One region of the Nocardioides sp. GCM10030259 genome, then DNA from elsewhere that is predicted to be linked to it. Evidence: riboswitches for the same ligand, from Rfam matches in the RefSeq annotation. Region 1 holds a riboswitch; the other holds the start of a gene.
The links. A riboswitch is a leader RNA that binds a small molecule or an ion and turns the genes downstream of it on or off. The one in region 1 is predicted to bind cyclic di-AMP.
Positions count from the first base shown of each region.

Region 1 (7,433 bases):
GGGCGCACGCCGTACTTCATCGGCAAGCCGAACCCGCTGATGATGCGCAGCGCGCTCAACCGGCTGGAGGCGCACTCGGAGACGACGGTGATGATCGGCGACCGGATGGACACCGACATCATCAGCGGTCTCGAGGCGGGGCTGCGCACCGTGCTGGTGACGACCGGGTCCACCCGTCCCGACCAGGTCGAGAGGTTCCCCTACCGGCCCACCCGCGTCGTCGACTCGATCGCCGACCTGGTTCCCGAGATCGGTGGCGGGAGCGCTCCCACGTCCGTAGTCTGACGCCGTGACCAGCGCCCCCGCCCGTGCTCGGCGCGGGGCGCTGTGGCGGGCGGCGCCGCTCCGCCTGCTGCGGACGCCGGGCTGGCTGCTGCTGGTCCTGGTCGCGGCCACCCTCTTCGTGGCGTCCGTCGTCGCGCCGCCGATGTTCGCGGCGACCGCGCGCGCGACCGCGCTCTCCGACGGCCTGCGCGCTGCGGCGGGCGCGCCGTACGGCTCGGAGTCGGCCGACCTGCGGGTGACCTGGGACGCCGTTCTCCTTCCGGAGGGCGAGGCCGTCGTGATGGAGCGGCTCGCTGCGCTGCGCGGGTACGGCGACCCCGTCCTGACGGCGGCCGGCAACGGGCAGAACCGTACCCGTCGCGCCGTGGTGGAGGCCGACGGCCGCAGGGCCGGGTCGGAGATCTGGTACCGCGACGGCGCGATCGAGGCGATCGGCGGCGACGAGGACGCCGACGGGGTCTGGCTCGCCGAGGACGTCGCCGCCGACCTGGGGGTCGAGACCGGCGACGTGATCCGGCTCGGCCTGGTCCCGACCTTCCTGATCGCCACGCCGCCGTCGCTGGTCCGCACGAAGGTGGCCGGCACCTACGAGACCGCGCCGGGCTCCGCGCTCCCGAAGGCGATCGCCGACGACCCCGACGCCGACCGGTGGTTCGTGCCCTACGACCCCGACGACCCGAGCAGGAAGACCCCGCTGGCGATTGCCGGCCGCGACACCTTCGACCGGCTGGTGCTCAATGCCGGGGAGATACCGCTCTACCTCGCCGAGCTCCCGCTCGACGCCGACATCAGCCCCGACGACGCGGCGGCAGCGGTCACCCAGCTCCAGCGGCTCGGCAACGACGCGTTCGACTCCCGCGCGGCGCTCTACCGCGCGCTGCTCGGGACCGAGCCGGAGGGTGGAGCCGAGCTCAATGTGCTCACCGGACTGCCCGACATCGCGTTCGAGACCGACGGGACCGCCCGCACCGCCCGCGAGCAGGTGCGGCCGTACGCCGTCGCCGGCCAGGCGCTCGCGGCCGCGTTGCTGGTGGCCGCGTGGGTGCTGCTGGGCCGCAGCCGACGGCGCGAGCAGCTGCTCGTCTCCGGGCTCGGCCTGAGCCCCGGCCAGCTCGCCGCCCTGGCCGGTCTGGAGATGCTGCCGGTCGCGCTGCTCGCCGTACCGGCCGGGCTCGGGCTGGCCTGCCTCGGCGTGCTGACCGCCGGTCCGCCCACCGACACCGGCCTCGTCACCTCGACCGGCGACCTCGTGCGCGCGGCGGTGGCCGCGGGCATCGGGCTGGCGCTCGTCGTGGCGACCGCGGCGCTGTCCGCCGTCGGCACCGACAGCCTGGCCCGGCTGTCGCTCCTCGGCCGGGGCCGTCGCGCCGTGCCGTGGACGGCGGCGCTGCTCGCGGCCACGGTCGCCGTCGCCGTCGCGGTCTTCACCGTCGACGTCACCGACCGGGCCGAGGCGCCGCTGACGATGGCCCTCCCCGTGCTGGTCGCAGGGTCGGTCGCCGTGCTGGTCGCCCGCGCCGTCGGCTGGCTGCGCTCGCGCCGGCCGGCCCGCACCCATCCCGGCCGGCCGCGCTGGCTGGCCACGCGCCGTACCGGCCCCGTCGTCCGCGAGGTCACCGCCCTCACCGCCGTCGTCGCCGTGGGCCTCGGGCTGTTCGCCTATGCGCTCACCGTGCACCGCGGGATCGACGAGGGAGTCGCGGACAAGACCGCGGCCCTGGCCGGTGCGGCCACGACGATCCAGGTCGCCGAGGACTTCCGGGGTGGCGGGATGAAGGGCCCGCGTCGTACGGCGGTGCTGTCGACCCCGCCCGCTGAGGGCACCTCGATCGTGTGGCGGCGCACGGTGGCGCTGCCGCCCGCGTTCGGCGACAACCCGCTGATGGCCGTCGACACGGGCTCGTTCGCCGCGGTCGCCGACTGGGGCGGCTCCGGCGACCTCGACGCGGGCCGCGACCTGCTGCCGAGGCTCGACCGCGAGGCCAAGGGCCTCCCGGTGCTGCTGTCCGGCGACACCGACCTCGACGCCGGGGACCACGGCACGCTCGACTTCAGCGGCGAGTTCCAGATCCCGTTCGAGGTCGTGGGGGTCGTCCCGGCGTTCCCGGGATCGGAGACCGACACCGGCGCCGTGACGGTCGTCGCCGACACCCAGCGGCTCTTCCGCCTGGTGTTCCCGACGGTGCACCCCGGCCGCCGCGGTGCGTCCAGCGGCGACGCCGGGGTCTTCAGCTCCGAAGTGTGGTCGGCGGACCCCGCCCGGGTGCTCCGCCGCGGCCTCGCCGACGCCGGCGTCGCGACCGACGGCGAGGTCACGAACCAGACCCAGGCGCAGATCGGGGGCGGCCTCGTCGCCGCGACCTGGGCCGCCGGCTACGTGCTCGCCCTCGGCGTCGTCGTCCTCGTGCTCGCCGTCGCCGGTGCGCTCGTGCTGGCACTGCGGCTCGCCGACCGCGACAGCGTCTCCGACGTGCTGCTCGCGCGGATGGGCTGGCGCCCCTCGGAGCTCGCGCGCTCGCGCGCGTGGGAGGTCGGGTACGCCGTCGCCACGGCCGTCCTCGCCGCCGTCCTCGCCTCGACCGTGCTCGTGCTGCTCCCCACGATCATCGACGCGACCGCCACCATCCCGCCGCTCACCCGCCCGCGACCCGGGCTCGCGGACGTCGCCGTACTGGTCGGGGTGCTCGTCGCGACCGTCCTGGTCGCCTGGCTGCTCGGCGCCTGGCGCGCCCGGCGCCGACACCCCGCGGAGGTGCTCCGTGCCGGCGTCTGAGACCGTGGCCGCCAGTTGCGAGGACCTCGTCAAGGTCTTCCGCTCGGCGACGGGGGAGACCCATGCGCTGCGGGGGATCGGACTCGAGGTCCACCCGGGCGCGCTCACGGTCGTCGCAGGACCGTCCGGCTCGGGCAAGAGCAGCCTGCTGACCCTCCTCGGCGCGCGCGACCGGCCGAGCGCCGGCCGGCTCGCGGTCCTCGGCAGCGACGTCGTCGTCGCGTCGACCCGCCAGCTCCGCGCGCTGCGGCGATCGAGGATCGGGTTCGTGCCGCAGCGGTCGTCGCTCGGCGTCTTCCCGCACCTGCGCGCGGTCGACCAGGTGCGCCAGGTCGGCGCCTGGCGCGGCGCCGCCGACGGTGCGTACGACGCGCTGGCGGCCGTCGGCCTCGAGCACCGGGCCGACCACCTGCCGGCCGCGCTCTCCGGCGGCGAGCAGCAGCGGCTGGCCGTGGCCGTCGCCCTCGCCGGCACGCCGAGCCTGATCGTCGCCGACGAGCCCACGGCCGAGCTCGACCACGCCAACGCCGACCTCGTCGTCGACGCGTTGCTCGTCGCCGCCGCGGCCGGCGCCGCGGTCGTGATCAGCAGCCACGACGAGCGGATCATGCACCGCGCCGATCGGCTGCTCCGGCTCCGGCACGGCGTGCTCTCCAGCGAGACGACCCGTCGCGACACCACCGCCGTGATCGACGCGACCGGCCGGCTCCAGCTGCCGCCCGCGCTGCTGGACCTCTTCCCCTCGCGGCGCGTGATCATCGAGGACGACGGCGACGGCGTACGCCTGCGACCACCGGAGGTGTCCGAATGAGCGCCCTGGAGATGGCCGCCGTCCGGCACGGGTACGGCGCCGGCACCGGCCGCGTCGAGGTGCTCCACGGCGTCTCGCTCGTCGTCGCGCCGGGGGAGCTGGTCGCGCTGGCCGGGCCGTCGGGGTCGGGCAAGACGACCGTGTGCCACCTCGCCGCCGGCATCGAGCGGCCCGAGCACGGCACGGCGACCCTCGGGGGCAGCCCGACCGCCGATGTCGCCGACTGGTCGCGGATCGCGGTCGTGCCCCAGCAGCACGGGCTGCTGGCGGGGCTCTCGGTGCGCGACAACGTCACGCTGCCGGCGCTGCGCGCCAAGGTCGACCCGGGGGCGGCGTTCGCGCGTCTCGCCGAGGCGCTGGACATCGGGGAGTTCGCACACCGCGGGGTCACCGAGACGTCGCTCGGCGAGCAGCAGCGGGTCGCGGTCGCGCGGGCGCTCGTCCTCGCGCCCCGCCTGGCGATCCTCGACGAGCCCACCGGGCACCAGGACGACGACCACGTCGGCCAGGTGATCGGCGTGCTCGCGGACGCCGCCCGCGTCGGATCCGCGGTCCTCGTCGCGTCCCACGACCAGCGGATCTGGGAGGTCGCGGACCGGGTCGTGCGGCTCGACGAGGGCCGGGTCCTCTCCTGAATCACACGCGCGCGACTATGTGATCTGCGTCCGGTTTGCGGCGATGGAGGGTTGGTTCACCCGACCAGGTGGGTAGCGTCGTTGACGATTGCACCAGCACAGCCGGTCCCGGGTACGCCGAGTCCTGCCCGTCCGTGGCACCGGTCCACCTTGGTCGCGGCCGGACCGCGACCGACGATCGAACACACGGGCAGGAGTGGGGGACCCACAGGTTCTTCGCGGCCACACGGCCGCTCGGGGTGAAGCCGCGCCAGCGCGGCCGGGCACCTTCCTGCCCGAACCCGACAGCTCACCTCACAGGCGTGGGGAGGAACCACGCACATGTCCACAGCACTTCCTACTGTCCTGCGCTCCTGTACCCGCGCGGGTGCCCGCGTCATCGTCAGCGGCGCCCTCGCGATCGGACTGCTCAGCACCGCACCCATCTCCGAGGCACACTCGGCGACGACCGACCAGGTGAAGCGCGAGCGCCAGGACAAGCCCAAGCGCAAGCCCAGCCGCGTCGAGGTCGCGATGCGCACCGCGGTGGCCCAGAAGGGCGATCCGTACGGTTACGGCGGCGCCGGCCCGAACCGCTTCGACTGCTCCGGCCTGACGTACTACAGCTTCCGCCGGGCCGGCTTCGGCGGCATCCCCCGCACATCGGCCGCACAGGCCGGCTTCACCCGGCACATCCCCCGCTCGGCGATGCGACGCGGCGACCTGATGTTCTTCACGGGTGGCGGTGGCGTCTACCACGTCGGCGTCTTCGCGGGCTGGTACCGCGGGCACCGGATGGTGCTGCACTCGCCGTACTCCGGCACCCGGGTGCGCACCGACCGGGTGTGGTCCAACTCGTGGTTCGCCGGGACGCTCCGCGGTCGGGGCTGACCCCGGTCAGCGCCAGGCGAAGGAGGCAAGGCTGGTGGCGATGACCTCCTCCCGCTCCCGGACCGGAATGGTCGGGAAGAAGAAGAAGTTGATCGTCGTCTGGTAGCCGTCGTTGACCGTGCCGAAGGACTCCGCGTGCTGGCCGCCGGTCTCACCGCTCAGGTGGTACCAGTCGACCTCCCCGATCTGGACGGTGTCCAGGACCTTCGGCTTCGGGGTCGGCGCCGACTTCAGCGCGTTCCTGGTCAGCTCCGCGAGCGGGAGATCAGGAGCGGCCGCCGGCATCTCGATGGCCGTGAGCGTGGCCGAGGAGGTGCTGTCGGGACCGGTGGCGCCGGACTGCAGGTCGATCATCGCCTCGTCCTTCGTCCAGCCCTCGGGGACGTGGAGCTCCGCGTTCGGGAGCTCGAGGAGCGGCCCGGACGCGGGGGCGACCGTCGACGAGGGTTCCTCGCTCGGAGCGGGAGACTCCGAGGCCGACTCGGATGGCGATGCCGACGGTTCGTCGGCGCCGCCGGGCTCGTCGCCGCCGCAGGCCGCGAGTGGCAGCAGCAGGGCCGCGATCGTGGCGGCGAGGGCCGCGCGGGCCTGGAGCGGGTGAGCCACGCGGGGCCTCCTGGGTCCGAGAGTCGCCGGATTCGACGGTGTCACCCTAGCCGCGCCCGATCGTTGTGAAACCTGACCGACCGGTGGACGGAGTCGGAGGTTTCAGCACCGCCCGGTCGGGGCAGTCCACCGGCGAGGAACGGAAGGCGCGCGAAGCGCCACTCGGGGGAAGGGCGACACACGCAATGGGACCGATTGACGTGCTGACGGTGCTGGGGCTGCCGGAGGCCCTGGTGAACCAGTGTCGGGAGATTCTCGACAACCATGCGAGCAGCATGAAAGAGGCCAGCCCCATGCAGACAGGGGCCGGCGTGTTCGGAGGATCCACGCATGGTGCCCAGATGGGGCACCACACCAACGTCGCGCACCAGCACGTGGTCGACGCGCTGAACCAGATGGCCGCCGGACTCCAGGGCTATGCCACCAACCTCAACGACTTCGTCCGGGACCTCAGCGAGCGCGACTTCGAGGCCGCCGCCGCCCTGACGCCGTCGCGCAGGCGCGAGCTGCTCGACGCTGGCACCAGCCTGAACTCGCACGACCTGCACAACGACGGGGGGACGGACTGATGGTGGTCGGACCTCAGGTCGAGCGGCTGCGCCAGGCCATCGGCGGCGCGGACGAGGAGAACGTCAACAGTGCCGCCACCGAGTGGATCAAGTGCAGCACGCTGCTGCGCGACATCGGCACCTACCTGGAGGGCGCCGGGTCGACCGTCGGCTGGGCGGTCGGTGGCGAGACCGGCCCCGCCGTGCAGAAGGCCTTCGCGACGTCGTCGAAGGCGCTGAACGCCAAGGCCGACGTGCTGACGGAGGGCTCCAGCGCGCTCATCGACGCCGGGGCCGCGGTCAAGGCGGCCAAGGATGCCGAGAAGGGCACCAAGGACATCTCCCAGCCCACGCCGTTCCGGGCGTCGGGGCCGAACCCGCCGCCGGAGGACCTCCAGCGGGAGGCGCAGAGCAAGGGGCGTGAGCAGGCAGCGGCCCAGGCGTACGCCGACCAGGAGGAGAGGGCGCGCGCCGCGGCCGACGCCTTCGAGAAGTCGCTCGAGAAGTCGACCGAGACGATGAAGAAGATCCACGGCGAGCCCGACCCGCCGCCGCCCCCGCCGCCCTCGACCTCCGGCTCCGGCGGCGCCGGCAGCATGCCCTCGGGCATGACCGGCAGCGCCGTCGGCGCGCCCGGAGGCGGCAAGGGCAGGCCCGGGGACGGGGTCATCGGCACCCCGGTCTGGGAGCCCGGGCTCGACCCGGCCTGGGAGCCGACCGACGGACCCGGCCATGCCGGCACCCCCGGTGGCGACGGGCCCGGAGGGACGCCGGGATCGGTCCCCGACTTCGCGTTCACGCCCACGCCCGTCGACGCCACCGTCACGGGCACCGGCGGGACGGCCGGCTCCGAGGGCCTCTCCGGCTTCGGCACCATCGGTGCCGGCACGGCGGGCGCCGTCGGC
Region 1 covers NZ_JBHTDF010000002.1:345,165-352,597, forward strand. The annotation lists gene ACFQQI_RS01975 (HAD-IIA family hydrolase) at 1-285, shown strand, start outside; gene ACFQQI_RS01980 (hypothetical protein) at 290-3,058, shown strand; gene ACFQQI_RS01985 (ABC transporter ATP-binding protein) at 3,045-3,869, shown strand; gene ACFQQI_RS01990 (ABC transporter ATP-binding protein) at 3,866-4,504, shown strand; cyclic di-AMP (ydaO/yuaA leader) riboswitch at 4,667-4,819, shown strand; gene ACFQQI_RS01995 (C40 family peptidase) at 4,826-5,374, shown strand; gene ACFQQI_RS02000 (hypothetical protein) at 5,381-5,980, opposite strand; gene ACFQQI_RS02005 (hypothetical protein) at 6,181-6,549, shown strand; gene ACFQQI_RS02010 (hypothetical protein) at 6,549-7,433, shown strand, end outside.

Region 2 (7,433 bases), on a different contig from region 1:
GAGGTCGCGCACTCGATGCCGTCGACCGCGCTCGCGATGCCGACCATCTCGCCCATCCGGGACCGGGTCTCCGAGGCGGTGAAGTAGGAGCGGACCCGGGTGCGCAGGTCGCGGGACGTGCCGACGTAGAGCACCCGCTCGCGCTCGTCGCGGAAGAGGTAGACGCCCGGGGCGTGGGGGAGGCCCTCGGCGAGGTGGCGCTTGCGGCGCTGCGCGGTGGTGACCCGCGACGAGAACGTCTGGAGCTCCTCGAGCGTGTGCACGCCGAGCCCGCCGAGGCGCTCCATGAGGCCGTGCAGCACGTCGACGGTGGCCCGGGCGTCCTGGAGCGCCCGGTGGTTGGGCGTCGTCGTGGAGCCGAACACCTTCGCGAGCGAGGACAGCTTGCAGTTGGGCGCGTCGTCGCGGGTGATCACCCGGCGGGCCAGGCGCGCCGTGTCGAGGACCTCGAAGGTCGGCCACGGCCGGCCCTGCTGCTCGGCGAAGTAGCGCAGGAAGCCGACGTCGAAGGGCGCGTTGTGGGCGACGAGCACGCAGCCGGCCGCGAACTCGAGGAACGCCGGGAGCGCCGACTCGATCGACGGGGCGTCGGCGACCATGCCGTTGGTGATGCCGGTGAGGACCGCGATGAACGCCGGGATCTCGGCGCGGGGGTTGACCAGGGTCTGGAACTCGCCGAGGAGCTCGCCGCCGCGCACCTTCACCGCGCCGATCTCGGTGATCATCGAGCCGCCCTCGGCGGACCCGCCGGTGGTCTCGAGGTCGACCACGCAGAACGTGATGTCACGCAGCGGGCGGCCGAGCTCGTCGAAGCTGCGCTGGGCCTCCCAGCCCGTCGCATCGCTCCGGCTGCCGGAGGCGGCCTGCCTGGTGGTCATGTCCGCGACGCTAGATGCGGCCACCGACAATCCGGCGGCGGCGCGCGGGGCACCCACCGTAGGGTGGGGCACCACGCTGATCTCGTGGGGCAGGAGGTGTGCGATGTCCGTGACGATCCCCGACGCCGGGCAGCGGTGGCGCTGCGGCGCCTGCGGCAACCTGACCCGCTTCGACGTGACCAGCACCCGCCGCACCACCGAGTTCTGGCACTTCGACCTCGCCGGCGACCACCGGGTCGAGGAGACTCGGCTGCTCGCCGAGTCGGTCGAGCAGGTCACCTGCCGCTGGTGCGGGCGCTCCGACGCCATCGAGGTCGTCGACCGGCACGACGCTGCACCCCTCGAGACACCACTCGAGACGAGCTGACGGAGTCGTCGTGTCCACCCCCGAGCCCCTGGCCCTGGCCGGGCTTCCCGAGCCGGTCCGCACCCGCGTCGTCGCGCAGACGGCGGAGGTGCTGCCGGACGTGCCGTCGCTGCCGGCCGCCGTACGACGGGTCGCGTCGTTCGCCCCGGCCCGCCGCGCCCGCCTCGGGGCGAGCGCGATCGTCGCGGCGCTCGACGACGACGAGCTGCGCGAGCGGGTCGGCGTGCAGGTGGCCGCCCGGCCGGAGCCCGACGACGGGGACGACGCGTCGGTGGCTGCCCGCCTGTGGCTGGTCCGCCCGGACGGGTGGGACGAGCTGCTCGCCGGCCGCGTCGAGCGGGTCGCGGAGGGCGCCGGCGACGATCGCGAGCGCGAGCTCACCCGGCTGCGCTCCCGCCTGGCCGAGGCCGAGCAGGCCGTCCGCGAGCTGCGCGAGGCGCAGCGGGCCCGCGCCGACGAGCACAAGGCCGAGCACACCTCGTTGCGGCGCAAGGTCGGTGAGGCCCGCGCGGCCGAGCGGGAGGCCCGCGCCCAGGCCGAGCGGGCGACCGAGGAGCTCACCACCCTGCGTGGCCAGGTCGAGGACCGCGTCACGAACCTGGAGAAGGAGAACCGCCGGCTCCGCGCCGAGGTCGAGCGCCGCGAAGCCGAGGAGACCCAGGCGCGTCGGGTCGCGCGGTCCGACCGCGACGAGGTCACGCTGCGGGCGAAGCTGCTGCTCGACACGGTCATCGACGCCGCCTCGGGGCTGCGGCGCGAGCTCGCGCTGCCCACCGTCGAGGGCGCGCCGGCCGACCGCGTGGAGGCCGAGGTCGCGGCGTCCGGGTCGCGTACGACGAGCGCTGCCGGCGCGCTCGACGCGGGCAACCCGGCCCTCCTCGAGCAGCTGCTCGCGATGCCCCGGTCGCGGCTCGTCGTCGACGGCTACAACGTCAGCAAGCGGGCCTGGCCGAGCTCGTCGCTCGAGGCGCAGCGCAACCGGCTCGCCGGCGGACTGGCCGCGCTCGTGGCACGAACCGGCGCCGACACCACGCTGGTCTTCGACGCCGCCGAGACCGACCACCGCCCGCCGGTCGTCGCACCGCGCGGCGTCCGGGTGCTCTACAGCCCGCGCGGCGTGATCGCGGACGACGTCGTCCGCGACCTGGTCGCCGTCGAGCCCGCGGGGCGAGTCGTGGTGGTCGTCACCGCCGACCGGGCGGTCGCCGAGGACGTCGCCCGCGACGGGGCCCGGGTCGTCGACCCGGACGCGCTGATCGCGCTCATGAGCCGCTGACGACCCACTGTCGGTGGTCCCTGTCACCGTCGTCTGCATGAGCACGAGAATCGACTGCGACACCTGCGAGGTCCGCGGGCTGCACTGCCACGACTGCGTGGTCACCGTCCTGCTCGGCCCGCCACCCGAGCTGACGTTCGACGACGACGAGCGAGAGGCACTCGACCTGCTCGCGGAGGGCGGGCTGGTGCCACCCCTGCGACTGGTCCGGGCCGTCGACACGCCGCACGTGGAGTCGGCGTGACCCGAAACGCCGGACCCTGTGACTGGTGTGATCCCTGTGACAGCTGAGGCGTTCTCGGGGCCGGATTGGTGCCCTCGGGGCAGAAACGCGTCAAAAATACCCAGCCTGTGCCGATCAAGGGTTTGGCGACGAGGGGGTTGATGGTTAACCTCAGTCGCTCAGGTGGCCGGACGTGGATCAGTCGGATCTGGGCGGCCACCGCGCTGAGTCCGGGCTCTCGATCCGTCGGGGACCCGGAGCCGGGGAACCATCGGTGCCGGGTCCGCCCGTCACCAGGGGTGAATCACCGGGAGGGCGACGGCACTCGTGCCGGGACCGGACCGGTGTAGGGCAAATGTCGTGCCCGAATCCGTCAGCTCACCCGGTAGGCGTACGACGTGCCAAAGGAGACCGCCCGCTCGTGCAGAAGAGCCGGAAGCGACTCGTCACCGTCCTGTCGGGTTGCGCCATGATCGCCTGTGTCGGATTCATGCCCTCGACCCCCGCTCAGGCCGAGCCGGACATCGATGACGTGCAGAAGCGCGTCGACACGCTCTACCACGAGGCCGAGCAGGCCCAGGAGCGCTACCACGACGCGCACCTGGAGCTGAAGGACCTCGAGCGCGACCTCACGTCGCTGCGCGCCGACCAGGACCGCCAGGACGACGCGTTCGAGGACGTCCGCGCCCAGGTGCAGGACTCGATCGTGCGTCAGTACGAGGGCGAGAGCCTCTCGACGGTCGGCCAGGTCGTCGTCTCCGACGACCCGCAGTCCTTCCTCGCCCAGCTCTCGACGATGTCGGCGTTCAACGACCTCCAGACGCAGCTGTTCGACAAGTACGCCACGGAGGCGGAGGCGCTCGGCATCCGCCAGGAGGCGACCGAGCGACGCGCCGCCCAGGTGGCCGAGATCGAGAAGAAGCTGGCCGCCGAGAAGGAGACCGTCGACAAGAAGCTCGCGGAGGCCCAGAGCCTCCTCGACGAGCTCGAGGAGGAGGAGCGCGAGGACATCCTCTCCCGCGGTGTCTCGCGCGTCCCGTCCGACGTGCCTGCCTCCGGCCGCGCCGCCGCCGCGATCGCCTACGCGATGTCCCAGGTCGGCGACTCCTACGTCTACGGCGCTGCCGGCCCGTCCGCCTTCGACTGCTCCGGCCTCACGATGATGGCGTGGGGGCAGGCGGGCGTCGGGCTGCCGCACTCGTCGAGCGCGCAGTACGGTTCCGGCCCGCACATCTCGATGAGCGACCTCCAGCCGGGCGACCTGGTCTTCTACTACAGCCCGATCAGCCACGTCGGCATGTACATCGGCAACGGGATGATCGTGCACGCCGCCAACCCCGGCACCGGCGTCGTCGTCTCCGCGGTGAACTCGATGCCGTACACCGGCGCGGTGCGTCCCGGCTGATCCAGCTCTTGGCACCTGACGGCAGAATGCCCGGGTGAGCACCACCCCCGATCAGCCACGCCAGGCCGGTCGCCCACGCTGGTGGGTGGCCGGCCTTGCGCTGTGTCTGCTGGTCGGCGCCGCCCTCGTCGGCTGGGCGGCCACCCGCGACGACACCTACGTCGCGCCGACGCCGCAGTCCGCCCGGCCGGACGTCGATCCGACCGACGCGGCCACGACCCTGGCGGCCTTCGAGCAGGCCGTGCGCGATCGCGACGCCGACGCCGCGCGTGATCTCGCGCCCGCGGGGGACAGCGGCGCCGCGGACGTGCTCGGCAACCTGGTGGCGAACGCCGAGGCGCTGCGGGTCACCGACTTCACGGCGCGCTACGTCGACGACGACGGCGCGCCGACCTCGGACGGCGCATGGACGGCCGCGGTCGACGTGACCTGGCGGTTCCGCGGGTTCGACACGGTCTCCGCACGGGCCGAGGTCACCGCCCACCTGGTCGCCGACGACGACCGGGTCGCGCTGGCCGGCTTCGGCGGCGTACGTCGGGTCTCGCCGGTCTGGCTCTCCGGCCCGGTCGACGTACGGCGTACGCCCTCGACTCTCGTGCTCGTCGCCGAGGGCGCGGGGGAGGCCGACCGCTACGCGGCGCGCGCCGAGGCCTCCGCGCCGGCCGTGCGCCGCGTGCTGCCGGACTGGCGCCGCGGTCTGGTGGTCGAGGTCCCGGAGTCGGCCCCGGCGCTCGAGGAGGCGCTCCTCGCGACGGACGGCGACTACGACCAGATCGCCGCGGTGACGACCGCCGCCGACGGCTCGGCCGCTCCGCAGTCGGCCGTGCACGTCTTCGTCAACCCCGACATCTTCGGCGGGCTCCGCCCCACCGGCGCGCAGGTCGTCATGACGCACGAGGCCACCCACGTGGCGACCGGCGCGTGGGACAGCCAGTCGCCGCTCTGGCTGCTCGAGGGGTTCGCCGACTACGTCGCCCTGCGCGACGTCCGCCTGCCGATCGAGCGCTCGGCGGCGCAGATCATCGAGTCAGTACGCCGGTCCGGCCCGCCGCGCGCGCTGCCCGACGCCGCGGCGTTCGGGGCGCGAACGCCCCGGCTCGGCGCGACGTACGAAAGCGCCTGGCTGGCGTGCCGGCTGGTCGCCGAGACCGCGGGGGAGGACGCGCTCGTCGCGTTCTACAGGGCCGTCGACCGCGGCCGGGACGTCGACGCGGCGCTCACCTCCACGACCGGCCTCACCGTCGCGGGACTCACCGGGGAGTGGCGCGACTACCTGACGGACCTCGCCGCATGAGCGCTCCTGACCGCCGGGTGGCCGTGGTCGTCGCCGTGGTCGGCGGCGTCGCCTTCCTGCTCCTGGCCGCGCTCCTGGTGCCGTGGCAGCCCGTGCCCGGCGGAACGCCGGGGCCGGCGTCGGCGCTGTCGGTCTTCACTCCCGACGAGATCGCGCGCGGTGAGGACTACGCCCGGTGGTCGCGCGTGCTGAGCTGGGCCTCCCTCGCCGTCTCGCTCGTCGTCGCCTGCGTGCTCGGCTTCAGCCGGTGGGGGCAGCGGCTCGTCGGGCGGCTGCCCGGCTGGTGGTGGGTCCGCGTGGTGCTCGCCGTCGTCCTGGTCGTGGTCATCGGCCGGGTGTGCACCCTGCCGTTCTCGATCGCGCTGCGGCAGCGGGCGCTCGACAACGGGTTGAGCAACCAGGCGTGGAGCGGGTTCGCCGCCGACGTGGTGCGCTCGCAGGCCGTGCAGGTCGTCGCGATCTCACTCCTGCTGCTGGTGCTCGTCGGCTGCGCCCGGCGCTGGCCGCGCACCTGGCCGGCGGTCGCCGGCGGACTGCTCGGAGTCCTGGTGCTGCTGGGGTCGTTCGTCTACCCGGTGCTGGTCGAGCCGCTGTTCAACGACTTCCAGTCGCTCGACGACGGCCCCCTGCGCACCGACATCCTGGCGCTCGCCGACCAGGAGGGCGTGCCCGTCGACGACGTGCTCGTGGCCGACGCGTCACGGCGTACGACGACGCTCAACGCCTACGTGTCGGGCTTCGGGGGCACCAGGCGGGTCGTGCTCTACGACAACCTCGTCGCGGACGTGCCGCAGCGGGAGGTGCTCTCGGTGGTCGCACACGAGCTCGCCCATGCCCGGCACGACGACGTGCTCGTGGGGTCGCTGCTCGGCGCCGCCGGGGCGGTGACCGGCGTCGGCCTGCTGGCGCTCGTCGTCGGTGCCCTGGCGGGGCGCGGCCGGCCGACGATGCGCGATCCGGCCGTCGTGCCGCTGGTGCTCGCGCTGTTCGCGATCGCCACGCTGCTCGCGTCGCCCGTGCAGAACACGATCAGCCGCCAGTTCGAGACCCGCGCCGACGTCGACGCGATCGAGGCGACCGGTGACCCGCAGGCGTTCGAGGCGGTGCAGCGCCAGCTCGCGCTGCGCTCGCTGGCGGACCCGACGCCGCCGCGGGTCTCGCAGTTCTGGTTCGGCTCGCACCCGACCGGGCTGACCCGGATCGCGATCGCCAGGCAGTTGGATCCGGGCTGAGTCAGCCGATGTAGAGGGCGGCCACGTCGTCCTTGAACTCGCGCATCACCACGTTGCGCTTGAGCTTGAGGCTCGGCGTGAGCTGCCCGCCCTCCTCGGTCCACTCGTCCGCGAGGATCGTGAACTTGCGGATCGCCTCGGCCTTGGAGACGGCCTTGTTGGCCTCCTCGACGGCGGCCTCGATCTCGGCGCGCAGGTCGGAGTCGTCGACGAGGTCGGCGACGTTGCTGCTCTTGCCGCGCTGCTCGGCCCACAGCGGGACCGCCTCGCGGTCGAGGGTGACCAGCGCGGCGATGAACGGCTGGCCGTCACCCACGACCATGCACTGGTCGACGAGCAGGTGGCTGCGCAGGCGGTCCTCGAGCACGGCGGGCGCGACGTTCTTGCCGCCCGCGGTCACGAGGATCTCCTTCTTGCGCCCGGTGATCCGCACGAAGCCCTCGTCGTCGACCTCGCCGAGGTCGCCGGTGTGGAACCAGCCGTCGGATTCGAGCACCTCCGCGGTCGCCGCGTCGTTCTGCCAGTAGCCGGCCATCACCTGGCCGCCGCGGAAGAGCAGCTCGCCGTCGTCGGCGACGCGCACGGCGGTGCCGGGCAGCGGCCGGCCGACGGTGCCGATCTTGGTGGCGTCGGGGAGGTTGGCGGTGAGCGCGGCGGTGGTCTCGGTGAGGCCGTAGCCCTCGAGGACCACGAGGCCGATGCCGCGGTAGAAGTGGCCGAGCCGCTCGCCGAGCGGCGCACCGCCGGACACGGCGTAC
Region 2 covers NZ_JBHTDF010000009.1:13,489-20,921, reverse strand. The annotation lists gene ACFQQI_RS11070 (DEDD exonuclease domain-containing protein) at 1-878, opposite strand, end outside; gene ACFQQI_RS11065 (hypothetical protein) at 982-1,245, shown strand; gene ACFQQI_RS11060 (NYN domain-containing protein) at 1,256-2,521, shown strand; gene ACFQQI_RS11055 (hypothetical protein) at 2,559-2,765, shown strand; cyclic di-AMP (ydaO/yuaA leader) riboswitch at 2,957-3,152, shown strand; gene ACFQQI_RS11050 (NlpC/P60 family protein) at 3,235-4,149, shown strand; gene ACFQQI_RS11045 (hypothetical protein) at 4,184-5,443, shown strand; gene ACFQQI_RS11040 (M48 family metallopeptidase) at 5,440-6,675, shown strand; gene ACFQQI_RS11035 (AMP-dependent synthetase/ligase) at 6,677-7,433, opposite strand, start outside.
Region 2: linked by a shared signal. The riboswitch ahead of ACFQQI_RS11050 (NlpC/P60 family protein) and the one ahead of ACFQQI_RS01995 (C40 family peptidase) in region 1 are both predicted to bind cyclic di-AMP.